2 regions of the Kitasatospora sp. NPDC048722 genome follow, and region 2 is predicted to be linked to the other one. Evidence: riboswitches for the same ligand, from Rfam matches in the RefSeq annotation. Region 2 holds a riboswitch; the other holds the start of a gene.

Region 1 (3,565 bases), on a different contig from region 2:
GGCCGCCGTGCGGCGCGGGATCGGCTACGCCGTCGGCATGGTGCACATGCTCGGCGCCGAGGGCGAGGACGAGGTGTCCACCGCGACCGTGCGGGTCAGCGGCGACCACGCGACCGTGATCTGCGCGGCCGTCGACTCCGGTCAGGGCTTCGCGACGCTGGCCCGGCAGATCGTGCAGAGCGTGCTGGGGGTCAGCGAGGTCTACATCGCGCCGGCCGACAGCGACCAGTCGATCGCCGGGCCCTCCGCGCGGGGCCGCCACACCTGGGTGTCCGGCGGCGCGGTCGAGCGGGCCGCGCTGATGGTCCGCCACCAACTGCTCCAGCCGATCGCCGCCAACTTCGGGATGTCGGTGGAGCTGCTCCAGATCGCCGACGGCAAGATCACCTCGTACGACGGGGTGCTCGGCATGCCGGTCGCCGAGGCGCTGGAGGGCAAGGAGCTGTGGGCCACCGCGCAGTGCCGCCCGCACCCGACCGAGCCGCTGGACGAGGCCGGGCAGGGCGACGCGTTCGTCTCCATCGCCTTCTGCGCGATGCGCGCGGTCGTGGACGTGGACATCGAGCTGGGCGCCGTCCGGGTGGTCGAGATGACCGTCGCCCAGGACGTCGGCCGGGCGCTGAACCCGCGGCAGATCGAGGACCGGATCGAGGCGGGCGTGGCCCAGGGCGTCGGCCTGGCGCTGCTGGAGGAACTGCGCACCGAGGGCGGCGTGCTGCAGAACCCGTCGCTCACCGGATACCGGCTGCCGACCGCACTGGACACCCCGGAGGTGCGGATCGCGGCCCTGCTGGAGGAGCGGGACGTGGTCGCGACCTTCGGCGCCAAGGCCGTCAGCGCCGTGCCCGCGGTGGTCGCCCCGGCGGCCGTCGCCGCCGCCGTCCGGGCCGCCACCGGCCTGCCGGTGGGGCGCCTGCCGATCCGGCCGGAGGACGCCGTCGCGGTGTGAGCGAAATGCGGAACGAGGAATTGCCGGTCGACTTTCGCAGTCGACCGGCAATTCCTTTTACCGAGGCCGTGACGGGATTCGAACCCGTGTGTACCGCTTTGCAGACGGTTCCCTGAGCCTCTCGGGCACACGGCCAGTGAATTCAGGATGGCGGAGTCCGGGAATGGGGTCAACGGCGTTTTGTAAATTCTGTATGGCAATGTGTGCTACGGTCGGGGACAAGTGGCGTTTTCCCGCCACTCCGGACGAGCGCGTCGTACCCGGTGACGACAAGACGGCGCAGTTCAGCGGCAATCCGGCCGCTGTGGACTGCGGAGGTTCGCACCGTCATGGCCTGGCTCGTTCTGATCGTCTCGGGTGTCCTGGAAACCGTCTGGGCGGTCGCCCTGGAGTCGTCCAAGGGCTTCACCCGCCTCGTCCCCGGCCTCGTCTTCGGCGTCGCCCTGCTGCTGAGCATGGGCGGACTGGCTTACGCGATGCGCACCATCCCGATCGGCACCGGTTACGCGGTGTGGGTCGGCATCGGCGCGGTCGGCACCGCGCTCTACGGCATGGCCGTCCTGGGTGACGCGGTGACCCTGGCCCGGATCGGCTGCCTGCTGCTGATCGTCTCCGGCGTGGTCGGCCTGAAGGTGCTCCACTGACCCGGCCCCGGGGCGTGTCCTAGGTCCTGCGGCGGAGTCGATCACCGACTCCGGTCAGGGGTACGAACGCCGGACGGCCCTTACGATATTACGTATGACCACTGCCTCCCCCACCTCGGTCGACTCCGCCCCGATACCCGTCGAGAACGACCCCGGCGGCGGGGTGCTCAGTGGCCGTTACCGCGCCCTCACGCTGGGGATCGTGTCGGTGGTCCTGCTGCTCGCCTTCGAGGCGACGGCCGTCAACACCGCGATGCCGGTGGCGGCCCGGCAGCTGGACGGCCTCGGGCTGTACGCCTTCGCCTTCTCCGGCTACTTCACCACCACGCTGTTCGCCCTGGTCGTCTCCGGCCAGTGGTGCGACCGGCGCGGCCCGTTGCAACCGCTGTTCACCGGCATCGCGGTGTTCGGCGCGGGCCTGGTGGTGGCCGGGACGGCGCCGGGGATGTGGCTGTTCGTGGCCGGGCGGGCGGTCCAGGGCCTGGGCGGCGGGCTGGTGATCGTCGCGCTGTACGTCGTGGTCGGCCGGGCCTACCCGGAGCGGCTGCGGCCCTCCGTGTTCGCGGCCTTCTCCTCGGCCTGGGTGCTCCCCTCGATCGTCGGACCGGTCGTCTCCGGAGCCGTCACCCAGCACCTGGGCTGGCGCTGGGTGTTCCTGGCCGTGCCGGCGCTGATCCTCCTGCCGCTCGTGGTGATGGGCCCGGCGCTGGCCCGCTCGGAGCGCGAGCACCCCGTGCCGAAGGGCGCGGAGTTCGACCGCCGCCGCACCGTGCTGGCCGCGATGGCGGCGCTCGGCGCCGGCCTGCTGCAGTACGCGGGGCAGCGGCTGGACCTGATCGGGCTGCTCCCGGCGGCGGCCGGTGCGGCGCTGCTGTTGCCCGCGGTGCTCGGGCTGCTGCCCGGGGGGACGCTGCGGGCCGGGCGCGGCCTGCCGACGGTGATCCTGCTGCGCGGCGTGGCCGCCGGGGCGTTCTTCGCCGCGGAGGCGTTCATCCCGCTGATGATGGTGACCCAGCGCGGCCTGTCGCCGACGCTGGCCGGGCTCACGCTGACCAGCGGCGGGCTGTCCTGGGCGCTGGGCTCGTGGCTGCAGGGCCGTCCGGGCGCCGAGCGCTACCGCGAGGCGATGATCCGGGGCGGGTTCGTGCTGACCGCGGTGGCGATCGCGGGGGCGGCGCTGGTGCTGGTCCCGGCCGTGCCGGTCTGGGCGGCCGCGGTGGCCTGGGGCGTCGGCGGAATCGGGATGGGGCTGACGGTCGCGAGCGTCAGCGTGCTGATGATGAAGCTGTCCGCGCCGGAGGACGCCGGGGCCAACTCGGCCTCCCTGCAGATGAGCGACGCGCTCGGCAACGTGCTGCTGGTGGGCCTGGCCGGGGTGCTCTTCTCGGCGCTGGGCGGCGGCTCGGTGGCGGTCGCCCACGGGAACGCCGAAGGCGCCGGGTCGCCCGGCGCCTTCGCGGTGATCTTCCTGACGATGACCGGGGTGGCCCTGCTGGGGGCGCTGGTATCCGGCCGGGTCCGCAGGGCCTGACGGTCAGCCGACGGCGACCGGGGCGGTGGCGGTGGGGGGCGCCGCCGCCGGGGTGGCGAGGAAGCTCTCCCAGCCGCCCGCCGGGGCCTGGCCCGGGGCGAGGGTCTGCAGCTTGCGCAGGACCGCCGGGTCCTGGGCGTCCAGCCAGTCGACCAGTTGGCGGAAGGACACCAGCCGGACCTCGGGCTTGCTCGCGATGGACCTGAAGGCGTCCTCGACGGCGTTCATGTAGATGCCGCCGTTCCACTCCTCGAAGTGGTTGCCGATGATGTACGGCGCCCGGTTGCCGTTGTAAGTGCGGTCGAAGCCCATCAGGTAGGCGTCGCGCGCCTGGGCCTGGAAGCCCGGGTAGAGCGCGGGGTCGGCCTTGGTGTTGGGGCCGCACTGGTTGAACATGATGTTGTAGTCCATCGACAGCACCTGGAAGGTGTGCCCGGGGAA
Region 2 (3,565 bases):
GCACACCATGGGCCCCGAGCGCGCGGCCGACCTCAGCTGCAACCCGGACTTCGTCGACTTCCTCGCCGACCGACTCCTCCCCTGGGCCGCCCGCGGGTTCGGCACGACCACGGACCCGGCGGCCACCGTCATCGCCGGCCAGAGCGCGGGCGGCCTCAGCGCCGCGTTCGCCGCCTACCGGCGCCCGGAGCGCTTCGGCAACGCGCTCGCCCAGTCCGGCTCGTTCTGGTGGCCGGACGAGACCGAGTTCGACGCCGGCAGCGAGTGGCTCACCCGCCGTTTCGCCACCGAGGAGCGCCGCGCGGCGCGCTTCTACGTCGAGGTGGGGCTCCAGGAGTGGCTGCTCCTCGCCCAGAGCCGCCACCTGCGCGACGTCCTCACGGCGCGCGGCTACGACCTCGAGTACCGCGAGTTCAACGGCGGGCACGACTACGCCTGTTGGCGCGGCGGACTCGCCGACGGGCTCGCGCACCTGCTGCGGGACCGGGGCTGACCGGGCCGGCCGGGGCCGCACGGCCCCGGCCGCATCAGCCCTCCGCGGGCCCCAGCCCGGTGCGGGCCAGCCAGCGGGCCGGGGCGGAGAGCTCGCGGCGGGTCGGCACCAGGGAGCGGTCCGCCCAGATCCGGTTCACCGTCTCCGTCCCGCCCGCCTCGACCAGCGTGTGCACGAACCGGACCGCCTGGTCGTGGGTGTCCGGCTCGGCGCGCACGCCCGGCAGGCGGGACAGCAGCCGGGCGGCCCGGGCCGTCTTACGCTCCCCCGCCTGGTCACGGGCCAGCAGACGGCGCGTCGCCCAGCGCGCGTGCCCCTCCCACAGCGCGCCGAGGACCGGGTCGTCCTCCCGCGTGCCGCCGGACGTCCGGTGGAGCAGGAGCGCCTCGACCGCGTCCGCGCCCGGCCGGGGGCCGCCCGCGCGGATCTGGGCCTGGTGGGTCAGCAGGTGTGCCAGCACCGCGCGCAGCGGGGCCCGCTGCGGCGCGCCCGCCAGCAGCGCCGGGGCCAGCAGGAGCACCCACCGGCCCTCCTCGTCCTGAACCACCCGGCCGGACGGCACGCAGGTGATCCTGCGGTCGGAGTCCGCCGACGCCGGCCCCTTGCGCAGCGCCGCCTCGGCCTTCTCCCGCTTCGCCGGGTCCGCGACGGCCGCCAGCGCCTCGCCCGCGAGGACGGTCTCGCAGACCCGGCGCACGTAGGCCTCGCGGCGCTGCGCGAACGCGTCCGGGTCCACCAGCGCGAGGCGCACGCCGGGGCCGAGGTCGAGGCCCGTGGTCTCCTCGACGGGACCGGCCAGTTCCCCGGTCAGGGCGCGGGCCTCCTCCGCCAGGGCGTCCCACGCACCGCCCGCCTGCTGTTCGACGACGATCTCGATCTCGATCACGAAGCGGAACTGTACGTCGCCTGGAAAACTCTTCCCACTCGGTCCGCCGGACCGGCCGGAAACCGGCGCCCGGAAGGCGGTCTCCTGGGCATCATGAGGCCGGTCCGGCTCCGTGCTAGCGTCCCGGTGGCGGCGCACCGGCGCGACCGCCCCGGACGAGACGTGCGCCGTACCCGGCCCGACAAGACGACGCACCGGAGGAGGCGTCATGCCCGACTTCGCCCGGGCCGTCCCGGTGCCGCGGCCGCTGGACGTGCGGTGGATCCACGGCTCGCCGTCGGCCAAGCACGACACCGGGCCGGAGATCCAGGTCCACGCGTACGACGAGCACACGGTCGTGCTGCGGCAGAACAAGGCCGTCCACTACGAGGCGCCGTTCCTGTACCTCCTGTTCGGGGCCGAGCGGGCGGTGCTCCTCGACACCGGGGCGACCGCCGACGCCGCGCACTTCCCGCTGCGCGCGGTGGTCGACGAACAGATCGGGACATGGCTCGCCCGCCACCCGCGGGAGGGGTACGAACTGCTCGTGCTGCACACGCACCCGCACGGCGACCACGTCGCGGGCGACGGCCAGTTCGCCGACCGCCCCGGCACGACCGTGGTCGCCGCCGACCCGGCCGTCGCGTGGCCCCGCTTCGGCTTCGACGCCGACCCGGACGCCGTGGCCCTGGTCGACCTCGGCGGCGGCCGGGTGCTGGAGTGCCTCGCCACCCCGGGCCACCACCCGGCGGCCGTCACGTACTACGACCCCTGGACGGGCGTCCTCCTCACCGGTGACACCGTCTACCCGGGGCGGCTCTACATCGACGACTGGCCCGCGTTCACGCGCAGCATCGACCGCCTGATCGCCCTCACCGACCGCCGGCCGGTCACCCACGTGCTCGGCTGCCACATCGAGATGACCACCACCCCGGGCGTGGACTACCCGATCCGCACCACCTACCAGCCCGACGAACCCCCGCTCCAGCTCACGGTGGCGGACCTCCACGACATCCGCACGGCCCTCACGGCGCTGGGCGGCACCCCGACCCGCCACGCCCTCCCGCACCTGATCCTCTGGCCGAGCGAGTAGTAAGTCCCGGCAGGGGACCGGCCCGGACAGGTCCCGTTCGAAGCCGGACGGTTCGGGGATGTTGATCGACTCGCCGAACACTGTCTCGGGCAGGTACGTGAGGTCGGGGTCACGGACCGACCTGGCCGTGGGCGAGGCGAGGCCGATGGTGCCCGCCGGGAGACACCCGGACGGCCTGTGCGGCTCGAACTGCCGGTGGACGAGCGCCCGGTTCAGCTGCTGGACCGAGGACGGCGACGCCCGCATGGCGATGATGCCACCCGACGGCTCCACCTGTAGCCCTCCGGGAGGCTCCGCCGAGCCTCTTCGAGGAGGCGGTGGCGCTCAGGGTTCATGACGCCACCGCAGGGCAGGGCGGAGCACTTCACGGGGACGCACCCGCCGATGCGTCCCTCGGGAGACGGCTCGCGGGGAGGGTCGCGGCGGCGATCAGGAGGCCGGTGGCGAGGAGGGCGGTGCGGTAGGGGGTGGGGTTGTCGCCGTCGGCCAGGAGGGCGATGAGGGCGGCGCTCGTCGCGACGCCCAGGGCTCCGCCGATGGTGCGGACGATCGTGAACAGGGCCATCGCCCGGCCCGTCGCGGGCGGGGGGACGTCCGCGAAGCCGGCGATCTGCAGGGTGAGCACGGCGGTGCCCAGGACCAGGCCCACGGCGAACATCAACGCCCGCACCGCCCACGGGTCTTCGGTGAACGCCAGCGCGGTCAGGACCGTCGCCGCCAGCAGCAGGGCGGGCAGCGCCAGGCGGCGCGGGCCGAGGCGGGGAAGGAGGCGGTCCACCGCCTGGGAGGCGGCCATCAGGCCCACCGCCTCGGGGAAGACGCTCAGGCCGGCGTCCAACGCCGAGGCACCGAGGGCCACTTGGTGGAGCAGCGGAAGGACGAACAGCGCGCCCATCAGCCCTGCCGATGTCAGCAGCGCGATCCAGGTGGCGGCGCCGAAGGTGCGGTCGGCGAACAGTCGCAGGTCCACCAGGGGTTCGGCGGAGCGGAGTTGGTGGCGGATGGTGGCCACGAGGAGTGCCGCTCCGGCCAGCCCGCTCACCAGCACCCACGGCGACGACCAGCCCCGTGCCGGGCCGAAGCCGAGCGCGTAGGTGAGCAGGCCGAGGCCCGG

What was found. A riboswitch is a leader RNA that binds a small molecule or an ion and turns the genes downstream of it on or off. The one in region 2 is predicted to bind guanidine.
Region 1: linked by a shared signal. The riboswitch ahead of AB0C76_RS06130 (SMR family transporter) and the one ahead of AB0C76_RS00280 (MBL fold metallo-hydrolase) in region 2 are both predicted to bind guanidine.

Annotation. Positions count from the first base shown of each region.
Region 1 covers NZ_JBEZGX010000005.1:55,266-58,830, forward strand. The annotation lists gene AB0C76_RS06120 (xanthine dehydrogenase family protein molybdopterin-binding subunit) at 1-949, shown strand, start outside; tRNA gene AB0C76_RS06125 (tRNA-Cys) at 1,013-1,084, opposite strand; guanidine-III (ykkC-III) riboswitch at 1,168-1,233, shown strand; gene AB0C76_RS06130 (SMR family transporter) at 1,279-1,593, shown strand; gene AB0C76_RS06135 (MFS transporter) at 1,688-3,124, shown strand; gene AB0C76_RS06140 (hypothetical protein) at 3,128-3,565, opposite strand, start outside.
Region 2 covers NZ_JBEZGX010000001.1:61,402-64,966, reverse strand. The annotation lists gene AB0C76_RS00290 (alpha/beta hydrolase-fold protein) at 1-493, shown strand, start outside; gene AB0C76_RS00285 (zinc-dependent metalloprotease) at 528-1,379, opposite strand; guanidine-III (ykkC-III) riboswitch at 1,506-1,575, shown strand; gene AB0C76_RS00280 (MBL fold metallo-hydrolase) at 1,588-2,451, shown strand; gene AB0C76_RS00275 (DHA2 family efflux MFS transporter permease subunit) at 2,816-3,565, opposite strand, start outside.